Regions from separate parts of the uncultured Agathobaculum sp. genome, predicted to be linked through region 1. Evidence: predicted binding sites of a transcription regulator. Region 1 holds the regulator's gene; the other holds the start of a gene.
The links. The regulator HrcA, encoded in region 1, represses chaperone genes, less so after heat shock. The targets are predictions, from matches to a motif close to TGTTAGCACTCNNNNNNNNNGAGTGCTAACA.
Positions count from the first base shown of each region.

Region 2: the regulator HrcA is predicted to act here: its motif matches at 9,268-9,298, upstream of ABGT74_RS08805 (co-chaperone GroES).

Region 1 covers NZ_CAWVCU010000116.1:4,248-15,281, reverse strand. Annotated here, with positions in the region: gene ABGT74_RS10775 (NAD(P)-dependent oxidoreductase) at 1-195, shown strand, start outside; gene dnaJ (molecular chaperone DnaJ) at 263-1,411, opposite strand; gene dnaK (molecular chaperone DnaK) at 1,489-3,333, opposite strand; gene grpE (nucleotide exchange factor GrpE) at 3,379-3,927, opposite strand; gene hrcA (heat-inducible transcriptional repressor HrcA) at 3,958-5,004, opposite strand; gene ABGT74_RS10750 (Gfo/Idh/MocA family oxidoreductase) at 5,312-6,331, shown strand; gene ABGT74_RS10745 (Gfo/Idh/MocA family oxidoreductase) at 6,385-7,389, opposite strand; gene ABGT74_RS10740 (ABC transporter permease) at 7,587-8,570, opposite strand; gene ABGT74_RS10735 (sugar ABC transporter ATP-binding protein) at 8,563-10,068, opposite strand; gene ABGT74_RS10730 (sugar ABC transporter substrate-binding protein) at 10,287-11,034, opposite strand, start outside.
Region 2 covers NZ_CAWVCU010000095.1:48,029-59,062, forward strand. Annotated here, with positions in the region: gene dapA (4-hydroxy-tetrahydrodipicolinate synthase) at 1-791, opposite strand, end outside; gene asd (aspartate-semialdehyde dehydrogenase) at 806-1,888, opposite strand; lysine riboswitch at 2,024-2,206, opposite strand; gene ABGT74_RS08780 (SpoIID/LytB domain-containing protein) at 2,345-3,982, shown strand; gene queA (tRNA preQ1(34) S-adenosylmethionine ribosyltransferase-isomerase QueA) at 4,045-5,070, shown strand; gene tgt (tRNA guanosine(34) transglycosylase Tgt) at 5,119-6,261, shown strand; gene ABGT74_RS08795 (oligosaccharide flippase family protein) at 6,355-7,917, shown strand; gene ABGT74_RS08800 (class I SAM-dependent RNA methyltransferase) at 8,027-9,166, shown strand; gene ABGT74_RS08805 (co-chaperone GroES) at 9,341-9,625, shown strand; gene groL (chaperonin GroEL) at 9,654-11,034, shown strand, end outside.

The sequences.
Region 1 (11,034 bases):
ATGCGGGAGGACTATGCGCCCGGATTTTTCCTCAAGCACTTCATCAAGGATATGAAGATCGCACAGGGACAGGGCTTTGGCTCGTTGCCCGTACTCGAGCGCGTCTGCACGATGTATGGCGATTTGGAAGCCGAGGGCTTGGGTGATTTGGGCACACAGGCGCTCATCCGCTATTATCGTGGCAATAACGAGTAAAATCTGAGGGAAACAAACAAAGGCTCGGAACCGAATGGTTCCGAGCCTTTGTCTTATATTGCGGTGCTCAGTCGATATCGAGTGCGTCTTTCACCTTATCCCAAAAGCCTTTGCGCTTACTCTGGTTGTCATCGGTAGAGGATTCTTCAAATTCCCGCAGCAGCTTTTTCTGTTTTTCGGACAGATTTTTCGGCACTTCAATGCTTACACGGACGTACTGGTCGCCACGGCCACGGCCGCTCACATTCTGGATGCCCTTGCCCTTCATGCGGAATACCGTGCCGGTCTGCGTGCCTTCCGGCACTTTGTATTCCACGCGACCGTCGATAGTCGGCACCTGCAAGGTATCGCCCAGCGCTGCCTGCGTAAACGAGATCGGAATATCGACGTAAACGTCCTGTCCCTCACGTGTGAAAATCGGATGCGGACGAATGGAGATCGTCACAAACAGATCGCCAGCCGGGCCGCCGTTGATGCCTGCATTGCCCTGACCGCGTTGCTGGATGGATTGCCCTTCATCAATGCCAGCCGGGATATTGACCTTGAACTTGCGCGTCTTGCGCACACGCCCTGCGCCATTACACTTGCTGCACGGTTTTTTGATGATCTTGCCGGTGCCGCGGCAGTTCGGACATGCGCCCTGCGTCTGGAACATGCCAAGCGGCGTGCGCTGGGTTTGCGTTACGGTGCCGGTACCGCGGCAATTCGGGCAGGTCTCGGCGCTCGTGCCCTTGGCTGCGCCCGTACCGCCGCATTCGTCACAAGACTCGATGCGGTTGACGGAAATCTCTTTTTCGCAGCCAAATGCGGCTTCCTCAAACGAGAGGATAATGTTCTGCCGGATGGATTCGCCGCGCTGGGGGGCGTTGCGGCGCGAACTGCGTCCGCCGCCAAAGCCGCCGCCGAAGAAGGAGCCGAACAGGTCGCCCAGATCGCCCATGTCAAAGCCACCGAAGCCGCCCGCACCTGCGCCGCCGCCATAGCTCGGATCGACGCCCGCAAAGCCAAACTGGTCATATTTGGCGCGCTTATCCGCATCGGACAGCACTTCGTATGCCTCGTTGACTTCCTTGAATTTATTGGCAGCCTCCGGATTGTCTTTATTTAGGTCAGGGTGGTACTTGCGGGCGAGACGACGGTAAGCTTTTTTCAGCTCGTCCTCACTTGCGCCTTTCTGTACGCCAAGCACCTCGTAATAGTCTCTTTTATCAGCCATTGTGATCCCTCAAATAATGGAAAATAGCATGCCGCAGGGCGGAACGGTTTCCGTTCCGCCCCACGCGGCATGGATAATTACTTGTTCTGATCGTCGTCCTTGACTTCGGTGAAGTCTGCATCGACAAAATCGCCCTGCGGGCCGCCCTGTGCGCCTGCCTGACCACCCATGTTCGGATCGCCCTGCGGTGCCTGCTGCTGATAGATCTTGCCAGCCAGATCGCTGAACTTCTTAGAGAGGTTGTCGGTCGCCATCTTGATCATCTCGGTATCCGTGCCCTTGAGCGCTTCCTTAACCTTGTCGATCTCAGCCTGTACGCCGCTCTTTTCGTCTGCGGACAGCTTATCGCCCAGATCGGTCAGTGCCTTTTCAGACTGGAATACCAGCTGCTCAGCGTTGTTGCGAATCTCAACCGCTTCCTTGTTTTTCTTATCCTGCTCAGCATACTGCTCAGCCTCGTGCATCGCCTTATCGATCTCTTCCTGAGAGAGGTTGGTCGATGCGGTAATGGTGATCTTCTGCTCCTTGCCGGTGCCAAGATCCTTAGCCGATACGTTTACAATGCCGTTGGCGTCGATGTCAAAGGTAACCTCGATCTGCGGTACGCCGCGCGGAGCTGGAGCAATGCCATCAAGCGTGAAGCGGCCAAGCGTCTTGTTGCCGGCAGCCATTTCGCGCTCGCCCTGCAGCACGTGGATCTCAACGGACGGCTGGTTGTCAGCCGCGGTGGAGAAGATCTGGCTCTTCTTGGTTGGGATGGTGGTGTTGCGCTCGATCAGCTTGGTGCATACGCCGCCGAGGGTCTCGATGCCGAGGGACAGCGGGGTAACGTCGAGCAGCAGTACGTCCTTGACTTCGCCGCCAAGTACGCCGCCCTGAATGGATGCGCCGATTGCAACGCACTCATCCGGGTTGATGCCCTTGAAGCCTTCCTTGCCGGTGATGCCCTTAACGGCTTCCTGCACGGCCGGGATACGGGTCGAGCCACCAACCAGCAGAACCTTGGACAGGTCGGAAGCAGACAGGCCTGCGTCGCTCATTGCCTGACGAACCGGGCCCATGGTGCGCTCAACCAGATCAGCAGTCAGTTCGTTGAACTTTGCACGGGTCAGCGTCAGTTCCAGATGCTTCGGGCCGGTCGCATCTGCGGTGATATACGGCTGGTTGATCGAGGTCTGGGACATGCCGGACAGCTCGATCTTTGCTTTCTCAGCAGCTTCCTTCAGGCGCTGCATCGCCATCTTATCGTTCGACAGGTCAATGCCGTTGGACTTCTTAAACTCTGCCACCATCCAGTCGATGATGCGCTGGTCGAAGTCATCGCCGCCGAGGTGCGTATCGCCTGCGGTGGACAGTACTTCCAGAACGCCTTCGCCAATGTCGAGGATGGAAACGTCGAACGTGCCGCCGCCAAGGTCGTAAACCATGATCTTCTGCTCGGATTCCTTATCAACGCCGTAAGCCAGCGCAGCTGCGGTCGGCTCGTTGATGATACGCAGCACTTCCAGACCTGCGATCTTGCCAGCGTCCTTGGTTGCCTGACGCTGGGAGTCGGAGAAGTAAGCCGGAACCGTGATGACCGCCTGCGTTACCGGCTGGCCGAGGTAGGCTTCTGCGTCTGCCTTGAGCTTCTGCAGGATCATTGCGGAGATCTCCTGCGGGGAATAGGGCTTGCCGTCAATGTTGACGCGGTAATCCGAGCCCATGTGACGCTTGATGGAAATAATCGTGCGATCCGCATTGGTAACAGCCTGACGCTTTGCAACCTGACCGACCATGCGCTCGCCGTCCTTGGAGAACGCAACAACAGACGGGGTCGTGCGTGCGCCTTCCGCGTTAGGGATAACGACCGCCTCGCCGCCTTCCATAACGGATACGCAGGAATTGGTAGTACCTAAGTCGATACCGATGATTTTGCCCATGATTGATAGCACTCCTTTATGATAACTGTGTATTTTACAATGTGATTAGTTGGCCACCTTGACCATTGCATGGCGGATGACCTTATCGCCGATCTGAAAGCCCTGCTGGAACACTTCGGCAATTTGGTTTTCGCCAAACGCTTCATCCTCCACATGCATTACAGCGTTGTGGAAATTCGGGTCGAAGGCCGTGCCTGCGGATGCCTCGATGATCGTGACATTGATGCTTTTGAGGCTTTCGACCAGCTGGGTCATGGTCAGTTCCACGCCCTTTTTGTATTCCGAGTCTGCGGTTTCTGCTTTGATCGCTCGTTCGAGGTTGTCATAGGTCGGCAGCAACGCCTTCACCGCGTGGCTGACCGCATCGTTATAAGACTGCTCGCGTTCGCGTTGGCTGCGTTTGCGGAAGTTGTCATATTCCGCAGCCATGCGCAGGAAACGGTCATTGAGATCGTCGAACTTGGCTTTCCAGTCCTCGGTGGGCTGTACAGCTGCCTCTTCGCTTACGTTGTTTTCAGCAGCGGTTTCCGCTTCCTGTTGCGCAGCCGCCGTCTGTTCCGCTTCGGCAGCTTCAGGCTGTTTCTTTTTGCTCATATTGTTTTGATGCCTCCATTTGCAGGGAAATCAGGAATTCCCGTCTTTTTCATCCAAAAAGGTTTCCGCAATCAGCTTGTTCAGCCCCTTTGCGAAGCGGCTGAGCTGCGCGGACAACTTGGCGTAATCCATTCGGGTCGGTCCAACAATGCCGATCGCACCTTGTCCGATGTGGCCGATATCGTATTTTGCGTAAATCGCGGAAGTTTCACGCAGGGGATTTGCCCCGTTTTCCGGTCCGATAAAGAACTGGATTCCGTCGATCTTGCGTGTGGCCGGCAGCAGATGCTTCCGGTCGTCCTCCATGTAATCGAGCAGCGCCTGCGCTTTATGCAGGTCGCGATACTCGGGGAAACGCAGCAGTTTGTTGGTGCCTTCCAGAAAAACCTTTTGGTCGCTCAGCTCTTCAATCAGCTCTGCAATGTATTCGGCAACCGGTGCCAGCAGCGCGGAAAGGCCAGCGGCGCGGCGCACAATGTCGAAGCGTTCTGCCGTAATATGGCTAAGCGGCAGGCCGGTCAAGGTTTGGTTGAGCACATAAGTGAGCAATTCGGTTTCGTCTTTGGAAACATCGGCCATTGTGCGCACCATTTTATTTTTGACCGTGCCGGAATCTGTAACAACCACAATGACAAAGTTCATTTTGTCCACCGGGATGATCTCAAATTGTCGTATGGAAATTTGGGTCAGCGCCGGGGTGATGGCAACAGATGCATAATTGGTCAGGCTGGAGATCAGCTTGCCGGCCTCTTGGATGAGACGGTCAAGCTCCCGCACCTTGGTCTGCATCATGGTTTGCAGCGGTGCGTCATCCTCGCCGGTGTCCGTCGGCAGTTCCATCAGCTCATCCACATACAGCCGATAGCCTTGCGGAGAAGGAATGCGTCCGGCAGAGGTATGCGGTTTTTCCAGATACCCCATTTCCTCCAGTTCACTCATTTCGTTGCGAATGGTGGCGGAAGAAAAGGGGAGGGAATGCCCTTCGGTCAGTGCCTTGGAGCCAACCGGCTCGGCAGTGCGAATATAGTCACCGATGATTGCTTTTAGGATTTGCTTTTTTCGCTCGGACAATTCCACCGAACCTGACTCCTTTCTGTTCGGGTTTAGCACTCATCCTTCCTGAGTGCTAAACTTAATTTACCACCCCACGGCAGCAAAGTCAAGTGCCGTTTATGAATATTTTGTTAAATGATGCACCTGTTTTTGTCACATGGCAGAGGGGAGTGCCAATGTCGGAAAGTGGACTGGAGAATCCAGCGTGGAGAATCCAGCGTATTATGTTTGCTTTTCAAACGGTAAAATGATATGATAGTATATGGAGAAAAACGGCAGTCGGCCGTGAGAGAGAGAAATATATTCTCAGAAAAGAAGGAGACAAAATCACATGAAAGAAGTAAAAACCGGTATTGTTGGCCTGGGCCGTCTGGGCGCAGTGCATGCGGAAAATCTGGCGTTTAAGATCCCAGGATGCCGATTGGTTGCTGCGTGTTCGCTGGAACAGAAAGATCTGGATTGGGCAAAAGAATATCTCAAGGTCGATTTTGTAACAACCGATTACAAAAAGATGGTAGATGAGGCGGATATTGAAGCCGTGGTTATCGTTTCCTCCTCGCCGGAGCACTGCTGGATGATCGAGTATGCGCTGGATGCTGGCAAGCATGTATTCACGGATAAGCCGCTCGGCTGCTCTCTGGAGGAATGCAAGCGTGCGGAGGCTGCGGTAGAGCGCCACCCGGATAAGGTGTTCTTCTTAGGATTTATGCGTCGTTACGACCCGTCTTATGCAGATGCAAAGGCGAAGATCGACGCCGGTGAAATCGGCAAACCCTATCTGGTCAAAGCAACTGGTCTGGATCCGGAAGCGCTGGTTGAGAGCTGCATCAAGTTCTCCAAGACCTCGGGCGGTATCTTTATTGATGCGGCGTCGCATGACATCGACTTGATGCGCTGGTTCCTCGGCGGCGAGGTGACTGAGGTGTATGCGGCAGGCACAACGTTTAAGCATCCCGAATTTGCTGAGAATGGCGATACCGAGACCGGCATGGCAATGCTCAAGTTCGATAATGGTACGGTGGCGTTTTTGCATGTCGGCCGTACAGCGCCGCATGGTTATCACACCGAAACGGAAATCGTTGCGACAGATGGTCATATCCGCGTAGCTGGCGTGCCGTGGAAGGATCGCGTCATGGTATACGACCAGTACGGCGCACGGCAGGAGATCATCGAAAACTTCCCGCAGCGCTTCGCAGAAGCGTATCTGTTGGAAATGGTAGATTTTATTGACTGCATTCAGAAGGATCGTAAGCCGGAACTGACCGTATATGACGGCACCAAAGCAACGGTTGTCACCTATGCGATCACGGATTCTTTCCACAGCGGCAAGGCTGTCAAAGTGGAATATTGATTGGTCTATTTATATAGCAGCAGCCCCGCGCTTGAGCGCGGGGCTGCTTTTTATCATTTATACAGATCAGGCTTATCCATCATTTCAATGGGGAGGAATTGACCGGTGCCGCGCGAACGGTTGAGCGCATCCGCCGCAACGCAGGCAGCATAGCCATCCCAAGCGGACGGACCAGTCGGGCCACCTGCAGCCAACGCTTTGACCCATTCGGTCAACTCGATATCATAGGCTTCGATGAAGCGATCCTTCCAGTCGGTCAGGATGGGGAAGGAGCGGGTTGCGTTTGCGCGTTTGACAACAGCATACGGGTCAGGGAGATTGACCGTGCCTTTTTCGCATACAACCTGACACTGAATATCATAGCCGTAAGCATCGGCAACCTGCACTTCTACGTCAATACGTGCGCCCGACTGGGTTTCGAGCAGCACGATCTGTGGATTATCGTAGCCCTTGGTTGAGCAGGCAGACTGCCGTACCTTGAGCACTTGTCCGTTTGCATATTCATCGGAAAGCAGCCAGCGGCAGATATCCAGCTCATGAATGGCAACATTGGATACGCCCATTTCGGTCTGGAAGCCGTCCGGCTGGGACACGTTGCGATGGCAAGCATGGATCATCAGCGGTGCGCCAAGTTCGCCGGAGTCAATGATCCGCTTCATTTCGGCATAGCCACGGTCATAGCGACGCATAAAACCGACCTGTACCAGGCGCTTGCCGTGAGTCACTTCTGCTTGGATGATTTTTTCGCAGTCAGCTGCGTTTTGTGCAAGCGGCTTTTCACAGAACACATATTTACCGTGCTTGAGACATTCTAGAACATAACCAGCGTGACTGGGATCAGAAGAAGCGATAAGGACGGCATGTACTTCGGGAGCGGCGATCAGTTCTTCGCCGGTTGCGTAAGCGCGTAAGCCTGCGTATTGCGCTGCGGTTTTGCGAGCAGCTTCTTCCAAATAATCGGCGCAGGCGACAACCTGACAGCCGGGAACCAGATCGTGCAGGCGGCGGATATGATCGCGGCCAATGGCGCCGCAGCCGATCACACCAATATTCAACATGTAAAATCTCTCCTTTGGAAGTAAATTAAAAAACAACAAAATAATATGACAATAAAGTGAAACAGGATTCAAGAGAAAAGATGACTTTTGGCAAAAGTGCAGGACAGCCTATTCGCATCAAGAAACAGGCAATAGAGGCTGTGAAGTGGAAAAGGCTGCCGCAAACGGCAGCCTTTTCAGTGTATGAAAATGAGTAATTACTTTGCGGCCAGACGGCGAGCCTTTGCTTCCATATGCTCACGAGTAACGTCGAGCAGAACGGCGCCGATGATAACCAGGCCGAGAACCAGGTTCTGTACTGCCGAGGAAACGGACAGCAGCGAGAAGCCGTTACGCAGAACCGCGATGATCAGCGCACCGAGCATGGTGCCGATCATGGTGCCCTTACCGCCCATGAAGGACGCGCCGCCGATGATGCACGCTGCGATTGCGTCGGTATCGTACGGCTGGGTTGCGTTAACGCCGTTGCAGATGCCGGAACGGCCGATCGAAACGATACCAGCCAGCGCCGCCATGAAGCCGGACAGCGCGTAGCAGAAGGTCAGCACGTTTGCAGAGTTGATACCGGACAGGCGAGCTGCTTCCGGGTTGCCGCCGCAGCAGTAGATCGAGCGGCCCAGCGAAGTGCGGGTCAGCAGGATGTGCATGATAATGTAGATTACGATAACAACGATGAAGCTAACAGGGAAGCCGCCAACCGTAGCGGAGCCGAGCCACATGACACCGTCCAGACCGGAGAACGAAACCATCTGGGAACCAGTTACAATTAGTGCTGCACCCCAAAGTACGTTCTTCATACCAAGGGTGGAAACGAAGGGGTGGGGCAGGTGCAGGCGGGTCAGCATCATGCCGTTGATCCAGCCGATCAGCGTGCCGGCTACAATCGCAACAATCAGCAGCACAACCGAATTGGTCATGCCCTTCTGTACCAGCATACCGGCAAGGCAGGCGCAAAACGTTGCGTTAGCACCAACCGAAAGGTCGATACCGGCGGTGATCAGGCAGAGCAGCATGCCGGTGGAAACCAGTGCGTTAAACGATGTCTGCTTGAGAACCGACATCAGGTTGGAATACTTGAAAAAGTTGGGCGATGCGATCGTCAGTACGATGCAAAGGATCAACAATGCGCCGAACGTACCAGCATACGTCATTAAATTGCTGGACTTTTTCGTTTTAGTCATCTAATTTACCTCCCCAAGCTGCCTTCATAAGGTCTTCCTGATTGAAATATTTGCTGTCGCGGCTGACATCCGCCATTACCTCACCGCCGCGCATAACGATTACGCGGTCGCTCATGCCGAGGATCTCCGGCATTTCAGAGGATACCATGATGACGCACTTGCCCTGCTTGACAAGGCTGTTCATGACGTTGTAAACCTCGACCTTTGCGCCGACGTCGATACCACGGGTCGGCTCGTCGAAAATGAAGATATCGGCATCTGTGTTGACCCATTTGCCGATAACAACCTTCTGCTGGTTGCCGCCGGACAGCTGGCCGACGATCTCGTCGATCGACGGGGTCTTGATGCGCAGCGACGCGATTGCCTTCTCGCCGCTCTCCAGAATCTTCTTTTCATCCAGGAAAGGACCGTTGCTGAAGCCCTTCATGTTTGCAAGGATCAGGTTGGTGCGGATGGTCTGCGCCAGAACCAAACCCTGGCCCTTGCGGTCCTCCGTCAGGAATGCGATGCCTTCTTTGATCGCCTGACGAGGAGACTTGATATGTACTTCCTTGCCCTTGATGGTAATTTTGCCGCCGTCGATCGGATCGGCGCCAAAAATCGCACGCATGGTTTCGGTACGGCCTGCGCCGACCAGACCCGCAAAGCCAAGGATCTGTCCGCCGTATGCGTCAAACGAAACATCGCGCAGTACGCCGTTTTCGGTCAGATGCTCTACCTTGAGCATCGGCTCTGCGCTCTTCGTACCAAATTCCTTGGGGAACTGGTTGTCGAGCGAACGGCCTACCATTGCAGTGATCAGCGAGTCGTTATCCCACTCGTCGATCGGCTTGGTCGAAATATACTCACCGTCACGGATAACGGTGACACGGTCGCACAGCTCAAACAACTCTTCGAGCTTATGCGATACAAAGACGATGCCGATGCCGCGCGCCTTGAGCTCACGGCAGGTCTTCATGAGCTGTTCTACCTCTTTTTCGCCCAAAGACGAGGTCGGCTCGTCCATAATAATCATTTTTGCATTGATCAGAACTGCCTTGGCGATTTCGATCATCTGCTGCACGCCCATGCCGAACGTGCCGGCAGCCTTGGTCGGGTCGATATCCTGCCCGAGCGATGCCATGACCTCCTTGGCCTTCTTATGCATCGTCGGATAGTCAAGCAGGGCACCCTTCTTGATCCATTTGTTGATGAAAATGTTATCGGTTACGCTCAGAAGCTTTTCGATATTCAGCTCCTGATATACGCAGGCAATGCCTGCCGCTGCGGATTCATTCGGATCTTTGAAATGCTTTTCCACGCCGTCAACAAAAATCTGGCCCTCGTCTGCCTGGTGCACGCCGGTCAACACCTTGATAAGTGTCGACTTGCCCGCGCCGTTCTCACCGATCAGACCCAGAATCTCTCCGGGCTTGACGGCGAGCTGCATGTTCCTCAGAGCCACTACGCCCGGAAAACGCTTCGTTGCGTTTTTCAGCTCTACTACGTATTCACTCATTTGCATATCACCTTTTCTTCTCCGAGATGAAGTGCGGGACATAAGGGAACTGGTCTCGGTACAGTTATAGGACAAAGTCATGTCAGGGCATGTATGGTACTTTGTCTCAGTCTCGCGGGTGGGGTCAGTAGCTTGGAAAGAACCCCTGCACCGATTATTCAATCCTGCAGGGGTTCCTCCCTTTTACTTAAAACTTACCTACAAGAGCGGCTTGTAAATTACTCGCCCAGATAGCTCTTCAGGGTATCCAGACGCTCCTGTGCGTTGTCCTTGGTAACAACAGAGCAGCCAGAATCGATGAACTCTTTGATTTCTTCGCCGTTGAGAGCCTTAACAGCAGCGTCAACAGCCATGTAGCCCATGTCATAAGCTTCCTGTGCAACAGACATGGTCTCCTCGCCGTTCAGGATAGCGGTGCATGCGGACTGGATGCCGTCGAAACCAACAAAGACCGTGTTAGCATAAGCTTCGTTGCCCTTAGCGGCACGGGCAGCTGCCATTGCCATGTCGTCGTTGTTGCAGACGATCATTGCGATACCTTCCGGATGGTTCTGCATGATTGCTTCCATGGAGGTAGCAGCCTTATCTGCTACAGCGTCTGCGTACTGGGTTTCGTCAGCCAGGAAAGTGCCGCCGGCAGCTTCGATGCCCTTCTGGTAGCCGGTCAGACGAGCGGTAGCGGTGCTGTCGCCCTGTACGCCGGAGATAGCAATTGCCTTCAGCTCGGTCCAGCCAGCTTCCTGTGCAGCCTTAACAGCCGCTTCGCCGCCCATTGCAGCAGCGTCTTCGTTACCGGTGCCGACAAAAGACTTAACTTCCGGAGCATCAATGTCAGTGTCAACTGCGATGATCGGAGCGGTCTGGCCAGAGATCAGGGTGGTCACCAGATCAGCCTGCAGCGGAGCGATAACGAAAGCGTCGTACGCGCCGGAGTTCAGGTCAGTCTCGATCATGTTCTGCTGCTCG
Region 2 (11,034 bases), on a different contig from region 1:
CCGAGAATTTCCATTGCCTTTTTGACCGGAATCGGATTGACTTCGCAGAACAGTGCATCAATCAGATTATGATACGCAAACTGCATTTTTGCTGCCTCCGGATAACGGTTTTCAAAGCAAAGCTGCGTCAGGTCGTGCGTTTCCTGCGGTGCGACATTGGAAAGCACTGAGATAACACCTTTACCACCAAGCGCCATGAGCGGAACGATCTGGTCGTCATTGCCAGACCATACGTTGAGATTATCGCCGCACTTGGCCATAGCGGCAGCAATCAGGCTGAAGTTGCCCGACGCGGCCTTCAGGCCGTTGATGTTCGGGTGCTTGGATAGTTCATACAGCGTGTCGGCGGTGAAGCATACACCAGTACGGCTGGGAACATTGTACAGGATAATCGGCAGATCGCAGCTGTCTGCAATGGCAGTATAGTGTGCGATCAGGCCTCGCTGCGTGGTTTTGTTGTAATACGGGGTGACAGAAAGACCGCCGTCTGCGCCGCATTCCTTGGCAAACTTGGTCAGCTGAATGGCATAGTCCGTATCGTTTGAACCAACACCGGCAACGACAGGGATGCGGTGGTTGACATATTCGCAGCACCATGCAACGGCTTCACGGTGTTCTTTGTCATGCAGTGTGGAGGATTCGCCGGTGGTTCCGCAAACGATGATCGCATCTGTGCCGTGGTCGATCTGATAATCAATGATACGACCAAACTCTTCATAATTGACCTCTCCGGTAGCCTTGAACGGTGTAATAATGGCAACGCCGGCACCGGTGAAAATAGGATTCTTCATGGAAACAGCCTCCTTTATCGGTCCATATAGCCTTCAGCACAAAGCAATTCTGCCATCAGGACAGCACCGCCGGCTGCGCCGCGCAGCGTGTTGTGCGACAGGCTGACAAATTTGTAGTCATACAGGACATCTTCACGCAGGCGGCCGATGGAAACACCCATACCGCCCTCCAGATCACGGTCAAGCTTAGTCTGCGGACGATTATCCTCTTCAAAATAGGTCAGGAAATGCTCGGGCGCAGAGGGGAGCTTGAGCTCCTGTGCGCGGCCCTCATAGCTGCGCCAACGTGCAATCATTTTCTCCTTAGACGGCTTGTTCTTGAACTTCACGAATGCAGCCGCCATGTGACCATCAGAGCAGGCAACACGCAGACACTGGGATGTAATAACAGGAGAGGTAGCGGGTTCGATATGGTCGCCGTCGATATGGCCCCATACCTTCATCGGTTCTTTTTCGCTCTTTTCCTCTTCGCCGCCAATGTACGGGATGACATTATCAACCATCTCCGGCCAGGTCTCAAAAGTTTTGCCCGCGCCCGAAATTGCCTGATAGGTGCAGACGGCAACCTCGGTCGGTTCAAAGTCGAGCAGCGCGGACAGCGCCGGGACATAGCTTTGAATCGAGCAGTTGGATTTGACAGCGATAAAACCACGCTTGGTACCCAAACGCTTGCGCTGTGCCGGAATGATCTTTGCGTGATCGGCATTGATTTCCGGAATAATCATGGGCACATCGGGCGTCATGCGGTGCGCAGAGTTATTGGAGCAAACCGGGCATTCGAGCTTTGCATATTTTTCCTCAAGTGCACGGATCTCATCCTTTTTCATATCCACTGCACAGAAAATGAAGTCAACCTTGGATGCGATTTCCTCAGCATCGGCTGTCGCGTCGTAAATCACCATGTCTTTATACTTCTCTGGCATGGGAACAGCCATCTTCCAGCGGCCCTCACAGGCCTCGGCATAGGTTTTACCGCGGTTGCGTGCGGAAGCAGCGAGTGCGACCACCTCAAACCAGGGATGGTTTTCCAAAAGCAGCGAAAAACGCTGCCCAACCATACCAGTTGCACCCACAATACCTACCTTGTAGTGATTCATTTTCATCAAATCCTTCCAAAAGATTTACTAACAAATTGATTTTTTCCCAACTCGGGGGAAACAAAGAAAAATACCGGTTGAAAAACCGGTATGATCTATACTATAATAGAAAGAGTGGACGGGCCACGGCTTTCTAAACAGGATAGCTCTCCACCGGCATTTCTGCTGATGACAGACGCAGGGATATTCTCCGGAACGTCCAGCACAGCCTTGCCGCAACAAGAACTGGCTTCGGCGGAAGACCCTTTCTCGGCTGCTTAAACGGGTTTACGGACCCTCCCAGACGATACTGATGAAAACCGCGCCTCTATCTGTGAAAACAAACTTTTCGTTTTTATTGTAAGGTAAGGCAATTTATTTGTCAATAGAACGCACAAAAATTTAGAAGGAGTTGAAACAATGAAAAGGATCGTTTCCTTGTTGCTTTGCATTATCATATCATTTGGAGTCTTATGTGTGGTTCCGGCATCTGCGGTTGACACCAATGTTATACTGCGCGTCGGACTGACGATCAACGGTGCAAGTAGCTTTGCAGATCCCAAACTGGAAAATGTATCGGGAGAGCCCACAGGATATACCATCGGACAGATGCAGGGGACGACATTTTCCGGCAGCACATCGATTTCTTCTTCGCAGCTGACCATTCAACTGGTGAATGATGCTTTTCAGGTGAGCGATACGGCAACCGGGAAGGTGCTGTACACGTCGGCACAGGGAGCGGATCATCTCGCAATCCGTCCGAATAGCGCGCTGACTTGGTTTAAGGGCTATAAATGGAACGGTGATTTTGTCTATCGTCGCGCCTCCGGCAATAACCTTACGGTTATAAATTATGTCGGTCTGGAGGATTATGTGAAGGGCGTTCTGCCATACGAGATTAGCGCAGATTGGCCGGCAGAAGCGCAGAAGGCACAGGCTGTTTGTGCACGCTCCTTTGCGCTGGGTACACATAAGCATACGAGTGCTGGGTATGATTTGTGTAATACTACAAACTGTCAGGTGTATCTTGGGACCAATCTTGCTACGGCTGCTTCGGACGCAGCGGTCGACGCGACGCGCGGCGAATATTTAACTTACAACGGCGAACTGGTTATTGGTTATTTCTTCTCTTCGGACGGCGGCGCTACGGAGGATGCGGCCAATGTTTGGGGCGGCGATTATCCGTACTTGCAAGGTAAGGAAGATCCTTATGAAACCTATGACAGCTCTTGGAGTGTTACGCTGACGGCTGATGAGGTTCGCCAAAAACTGGTGAATGCCGGCTATTCGATTGGTGCGATTGCCAATGTTGAGGTAACGAAGCGCACGGACACGGATAATGTCAACGAGGTTACGGTGACCGATACGGATGGGAAAACAGTGACGATTCAGCGCGACAACGTACGCACTGTTTTTGGATTGGATAGCATCCGCTATACCATCACGCCGAATGCGGCTAAATCAGCTTCTGCTGCGCTGCCGCAGAGTGCAAGCCTGAAAATCAGTCCGTCCACTCATAAGGTGACTTTGGATGGAAAATCGGTCGCGCCTCAGGGATACAACATTGAAAATAATAACTATTACAAGCTGCGTGATATCGCTTACATATTGAATGGTACAGACAGCCAGTTTAATGTTTCGTGGGATTCGGATGCGAACCGCATCGAACTGATCAGTGGCACGGCGTATCAGGCTGTAGGCGGCGAGATGGCAGATTCGGTGTCTGCGCAGATCAAAAGCTGCATGCCGTCAAGCGCAACGATTGTTCTGGATGGCAAAACGATATCTCTGACAGGCTATCTGGTCAATGGCAATAACTATTATAAGTTGCGTGATGTAGGAAGTGCGTTAGGGTTTGGTGTGGATTATGATTCGGACAAGCAGACGGTCGTCATTGATTCCGCTCCATCGTCCTCAGAGGATCCGGAAGGCCCGGTTGTGCCGGAAACACCCACAACCCCTGCTGTCCCACCTGTCAGCTATACCTTTACCGGTACCGGCTGGGGACATAGCGTTGGTATGAGCCAGTGGGGTGCGTACGCGATGGCGCAGCAAGGCTTTACCTATGAAGAAATTCTCAAATTCTATTATACCGGCATTTCAATCGCCGGTTGATTAACCTGCCGTAAAGGAGGCGTATGGCATGGGTGCTCAATATGGGTGCCCATGCTTTTGCAATGAAAAAAAGCGATTTTTATTTTGATCTGCCGGAGCGCTTGATTGCACAGCATCCGCTAGAGCAGCGGGATGCATCAAGACTATTGGTGCTGGACCGTGCAGATGGCTCGGTGACGCATCGACATTTCCGAGACATGTTGGAGTATGTTCAGCCGGGGGACTGCATGGTGTTCAACAATTCCCGTGTTATTCCAGCGCGTTTGATGGGGCACGCTGTCGGTAAGACAACGCCGATAGAAGTTTTGTTGTTGACCGACAAGGGGGACGGTCTCTGGGAGTGTCTGACTCGTCCAGGACGAAAAACACGTGAGGGTGTTGAATTGATTTTTGGGGACGGATTGCTGACTGCTACGGTGGAGTCGGTACAGCCAGACGGCAATCGGCTGATCCGTTTTCATTATGACGGAATCTTTTTGGAAATTCTGGATCAGCTTGGCACCATGCCTTTGCCGCCTTATATCAAGGAAAAATTGGACGATCCGGAACGATATCAAACGGTTTACTCTAAAACGCCTGGTTCTGCCGCTGCACCGACCGCAGGACTGCATTTTACGCCGGAACTGTTGGAAAACCTGCGTGAGAAAGGGGTCAAGCTTGCATTTGTCACGCTGCATGTGGGTCTTGGCACGTTCCGTCCGGTCAAGGAAGAGGAAATTACAGATCATGTGATGCACTCGGAATACTATATCATGGATGAACAAACAGCTGAACAGATCAACAGCACGCGAAAAAATGGTGGAAAGATTTGGGCGGTAGGGACGACGGCTTGCCGAACCTTGGAAACAATTGCAGATGAAAATGGAACGGTACGGCCGCAATCGGGCTGGACGGATATTTTTATCTATCCTGGGTATCGTTTTAAAGCGGTGGACCATTTGATCACCAATTTCCATCTGCCTGAGAGCACGTTGATGATGCTGATTTCAGCCTTTGCCACTCGTGAAATGATTATGGAAGCATATCGGCAGGCAATTGAGGAAGAGTACCGCTTTTTCTCGTTCGGCGATTCGATGATGATTTTTTAAGATAAGGAAAACTGATGAATGGAGTTACGCCAAAACAAAGAGGGAATTATGCAAATCGGAACATTTGAGTTGTTAAAAACCGAAGGAAACGCCAGAAGAGGCGTGTTCTGTACCGCGCACGGTACGGTGCAGACCCCAGTGTTCCAGAATGTCGGAACCGCTGGTGCCATCAAGGGTGCAGTCGATGCGTTTGACCTGAAAGAACTGGGCTGTCAGATTGAGTTGTCAAACACGTATCATTTGCACGTGCGCCCGGGTGATCAGATCGTAAAGCAAATGGGAGGGCTGCATCGCTTTATGCGTTGGGATGGGCCGATGCTCACGGATTCCGGCGGATTTCAGGTGTTTTCGCTTGCGACACTGCGTAAGATAAAAGAGGAAGGTGTAACCTTTCATTCGCATGTGGATGGTCGCAAGATTTTCATGGGGCCGGAAGAGAGCATGCGCATCCAATCCAATCTTGGTTCGGATATTGCAATGGCCTTTGATGAGTGTATTGAAAATCCGGCGCCGCGAGAATATGTGAAAAATTCAATTGACCGCACAACGCGTTGGCTTCGACGCTGCAAAGCGGAATTGGATCGCCTGAATAGCTTACCGGATACGATCAATCCGCATCAAATGCTGTTTGGTATCAATCAAGGCGGAACCTATGATGATTTGCGTATTGAGCATATGCAACAGATCGCGGAATTGGATTTGCCGGGTTATGCGATTGGCGGCTTGGCGGTTGGCGAGAGCACACAGGTGATGTATCACATTCTGGATGTTGTGCTGCCGTATGCACCGGCAAATAAACCGCGCTATTTGATGGGCGTTGGTACGCCTTCCAACATTATCGAAGGCGTTGCCAGAGGTGTGGACTTTTTCGACTGTGTCATGCCGACGAGAAATGCGCGGCATGGACATTTATTTACGCATAATGGCATTCTCAATATCATGAATGCCAAATATCAGACGGATGAGCGCCCGATCGAGGAGGGCTGCCAGTGTCCGACCTGCCGCAGGTTTTCGCGCGCTTATCTTCGCCATCTGCTAAAGAGCGGAGAAATGCTGTCGCAGCGGCTGCTGGTAATGCACAACCTTTGGTTCTATAATCATTTGATGCAGGAAATTCGTGATGCGCTGGATAACGGCACGTTTGCTGATTTCCGTGCTGAATATAGTGAGAAAATGAGCAAACGAATTTAATAGGGTATAAGCCGGATTCCTTATGTGAGTCCGGCTTTTGCATTCATATTTCTTCTGTTCATGGCATACTTTGTTTTGAAATGGGGTTTTGCCGTGCGAATTCAGAAAAAAACGATTCTATATGCGGCGGGCGTTTTGGCCTGTGGAAATATCGTGCTGCAAGTACTGGGATTTCTCTATCGTGTCTTGCTTAGTCATTATGCCGGCGCGGAAGGACTTGGTGTTTACCGGTTAGTGCATTCCGTTTACTTGGTATGCAATGCGGGCTGCTTATCTGGCATCACAATGGCGTGTTCCCGCTTGAGCGCAGCAAGCGAAGCACGAGGAGAACGAAGTAAGATTAATATGGTTCTGCGGTTGGCATTTGTGGTTTTCTTTTCCGCCTGCTTGTTCTGCGGTGCTTGTTTGCTGTTGGGAGGCAACTGGATCGCAGGTGGTATCTTGGGCGATGCCCGCTGCGCGCGCGCCTTTCCGTTTATGATGCTTTGTCTTGCACTAACTGGTATAGAGAATATTTTTAAATCGCTGTTTATTGGCTTGGAGCGGATGCAATATGCAGCGACTTCCGAGGTTTGCGAGCAACTGATTCGCATTGCCACGGTATGGTTTTTGCTTTATCAGTATGAGGGCGATGACTACGGCACCATTGCCATGTTGATTTTTGTTGGCATGGTAGTCAGCGAGGTATTCAGCGCTGCTTTTTTGAGTTTGCTCTTTCGAAATTGGAAGACACCGGGTATTCATCATGTGCGGCTGGATTATGAAACTGTGCGTCAATTTTTCTTTATTGCACTTCCGGTTTCAGCATCGGCGCTTTTGGGCAATGCAATCAGTTCAGCAGGATCGATTCTGTTACCGAAACGGCTGATGGTTGCCGGCATGAATTACGAACAGGCGTTATCTGCGTTGGGTGTTCTGTCCGGCATGGCAATGCCGTTATTGCTTTTGCCTATTGCGTTGGTCAGTTCGGTTTGTACAGCATTGCTGCCTGCGGTGACAGCCGCGCAAGCCACAGAAAATAACAAACGGGTGCAGGCATTGGTAGGTAGGGCTATCACGACAGTAGGGCTGATTGCCGTACCGGCAACAGCGGTTTTGATTCCGCTTGCGCCAAAACTTAGTATGCTGTTTTTCGGGCAATCGCTGAGTGCACCCTATGTTTCACTGTTAGGAGCGACCGCAGTGATTTGCTATTATCAAATGGCATCCGGCAGCTTGCTCAATGCGATTGGCTTGCAGCATTGGAATGTAGTGGTTTCGGTAGGGGCGGAGTTGTGCCAGGTAATTCTGATGTACCGATGGTGTGCGTTGCCTTGGCTGGGGATCTACGGCTATCTGATTGCCATGTTGATGACTGGACTGATAGCATTTATCCTGAATTTTATCATTCTGTACCGAAAAGTAGGTTTTTCTCTGCAACCGCTTCGACGCTTCGGCGTTCCGCTCTTTTGCGGTACAGCATTGTTTTTCTGGACGCGCATTTTTTATCAGCTATTTTCACAGATTTGCTCTTCCGATATTACCATGCTGGCGTGTACAGTGATTTGTGTTGGGCTTCTTTACATCATTGTGCTGCGTCTGATGGGAATTCGGCTTCTGCATTACTTATCCAAACGAATCGAAAAACCATATTTACCGCGCTTGCACATGTGGTAAACAGCTTGACAAATGTGTATGAAACAGATAAGATAAACACACGATATGACGGCTCCTGCCCGCGATTCCGGCAGGAGCCTTTTTGCAGGAGAAGAGGGGAGTGCATGACATGGAACTGACCATGTGTTGCCCGACGTTATTTGGGCTGGAAGGCATTGTGGCAGATGAATTGCGTTTTGGTGGCAAACTGAGCGAGGTGCATGCTGAAAATGGTCGAGTGTTGTTCGAGGGTGACGAAACAATCTTAGCATGGGCAAATCTCAATTTGCGCTGCGCCGAGCGTGTGTTGATCCGGTTGGGGGCGTTTCCGGCAAAAACCTTCGATCAACTGTTTGAAGGAGTGCGTGCTTTGCCATGGGAACAGTTTATTCCCAAAGACGGTGCTTTTCCAGTGAAGGGGCATAGTTTGAATTCGGCGCTGCATTCGGTACCGGATTGTCAGAAAATTATTAAAAAAGCAGTGGCATCCCGTCTGGAGGCGCATTACCATCAGAACTGGTTTGAGGAAAGCGGCGCAAAATATCAGATTCAGTTTGCCATTATGCGTGATACCGCAGAACTGTATCTGGACACTTCGGGCAGTGGGTTGCACAAGCGCGGCTATCGTGCGAACAGTAATGCAGCGCCGCTGCGGGAGACACTGGCGGCTGCGTTGGTGAAGCTCGCGCGCTGGCGCGGGAGAGAGCCGTTCCTCGATCCGTTTTGTGGATCGGGTACCATAGCGATCGAAGCGGCAATGATTGCTCAGCGGCGCGCACCTGGTTTGATGCGCGCATTTGATGCGGAAAAATGGCATTGCTTTGATGCCTCTGTTTGGCGTCAGGCACGAGAAGATGCCCTCGGCATGGCGGATGGCGGCGCGCGGTTTGACATTGTCGGCAGCGATATTGATCCGGCTTGTGTGCAGTTATCAATGGAAAATGCACGCAAAGCAGGCGTTGCCAATACGGTGTTTTTTGAGCAGGCAGATGCGACAAAGCGGGATTACGCACAAAGCGGTGTGATTATCGCCAATCCACCGTATGGCGAACGGTTGCTGGATTTGCAGGAAGCGGAGGAATTGTATCAAAAAATGGGGGCTGCAATGCAAAAATCACCCATCAAACAATATATTCTCAGCTCGGATCCGCTTTTTGAACGTTGCTTTGGCAAAAAGGCCGATAAACGAAGGAAACTTTATAACGGCATGATTAAATGTGAGTTGCATATGTATTTTAAGCACTCGAAACGGGACAATGCTAATCGATAACGATATTGCAAAGTGAATTCACAAAAAATTCATAAAATTTTTGATGCTTTTTCCAAGAAACCTCTTGCCAACTGGTATGAGTTGATGTAATATAATAGTCAAGTTAGCACTCTGGTTTAATGAGTGCTAAACCATGACTTTGTTAATTTTTATTTTTCATAGGAGGCATCCGTTATGAAACTCAAACCCCTTTGCGATCGTGTTGTGATCAAGATGGTAGAAGCAGAGGAAACCACTGCCAGCGGTATCATTCTGACGGCATCTGCGCAGGAAAAGCCGCAGGTTGCGGAGATTATTGAGGTCGGCCCGGGTGGCGTGGTAGATGGCAAGGAAATCAAGATGGAAGTCCAGAAGGGCCAGAAGGTCATCACCGGCAAGTACACCGGTACTGAGGTAAAGCTGGACGGCGAGAAGTATATCATCGTTCGTCAGAGCGATATCCTTGCAATTGTTGAGTAAGAACCAGTAATTCAGGAGGTAATATATCATGGCAAAGCAGCTTATTTACGGCGAGGATGCGCGCAAGGCACTGCAGCGCGGCATTGATCAGCTCGCTGATACGGTAAAGGTTACGATTGGTCCGAAGGGCCGCAATGTTGTGCTCGATAAGAAGTATGGCGCTCCGCTGATCACGAACGACGGCGTGACCATCGCCAAGGAGATCGAACTGGACGACCCGTACGAGAACATGGGTGCGCAGCTGGTTAAGGAAGTTGCAACCAAGACCAACGATATCGCTGGCGATGGTACCACCACCGCTACTGTTCTGGCACAGGCGTTCGTCCGCGAAGGCCTGAAGAATGTTGCGGCCGGTGCAAACCCGATGGTGATGCGCCGCGGCATTTCCAAGGCTGTCAATGCTGCAGTGGAGGCAATTGCTAAGAACTCTAAGACCGTAGACGGCACCAATGATATTGCCCGCGTTGGTGCGATCTCTTCTGGTGATGACGAGATCGGCAAGCTGATTGCGGAGGCAATGGAGAAGGTTTCGACTGACGGCGTTATCACCGTCGAAGAGTCCAAGACTGCAGAGACCTATTCCGAGGTTGTTGAGGGCATGCAGTTTGACCGCGGTTACGTCACTCCTTATATGTGCACCGACACCGAGAAGATGGAAGCAAATCTGGATGATGCGCTCGTACTGATTACCGATAAGAAGCTGTCTAACATTCAGGAACTGCTCCCGATTCTCGAGCAGGTTGTCAAGTCCGGCAAGAAGCTGCTGATCATTGCAGAGGACATTGAGGGCGAGGCACTGTCCACCCTGATCGTCAACCGTCTGCGCGGCACCTTCACCTGTGTTGCAGTAAAGGCACCGGGCTTCGGCGATCGCCGCAAGGATATGCTGCGCGATATCGCGATCCTGACCGGCGGCACCGTGATCTCCGAGGAAGTCGGCATTGAGCTGAAGGATGCGACCATGGATATGTTGGGTACTGCCCGTCAGATCAAGGTCACCAAGGAAAACACCACGATCGTTGACGGCGCTGGCGACAAGCAGGCGATTGCTAACCGAGTGACTGAGATCCGTGGCGCGATCGAGCGCACCACTTCTGATTTTGACCGCGAGAAGCTGCAGGAGCGTCTGGCTAAGCTGGCTGGCGGTGTTGCAGTCATCAAGGTTGGCGCTGCGACTGAGACTGAAATGAAGGAAAAGAAGCTGCGCATTGAGGACGCACTGAACGCAACTCGTGCAGCAGTGGAGGAAGGCATTGTTGCAGGCGGCGGCGTTGCTTATGTCAACGCAATTGCAGCGGTAGAGGCGCTGGCTGAGACGGCAGAGGGCGACGAAAAGACCGGTATGCAGATTGTTACACGTGGTTTGGAAGCTCCGATGGCTCAGATCGCCTTTAACGCTGGTATCGAGG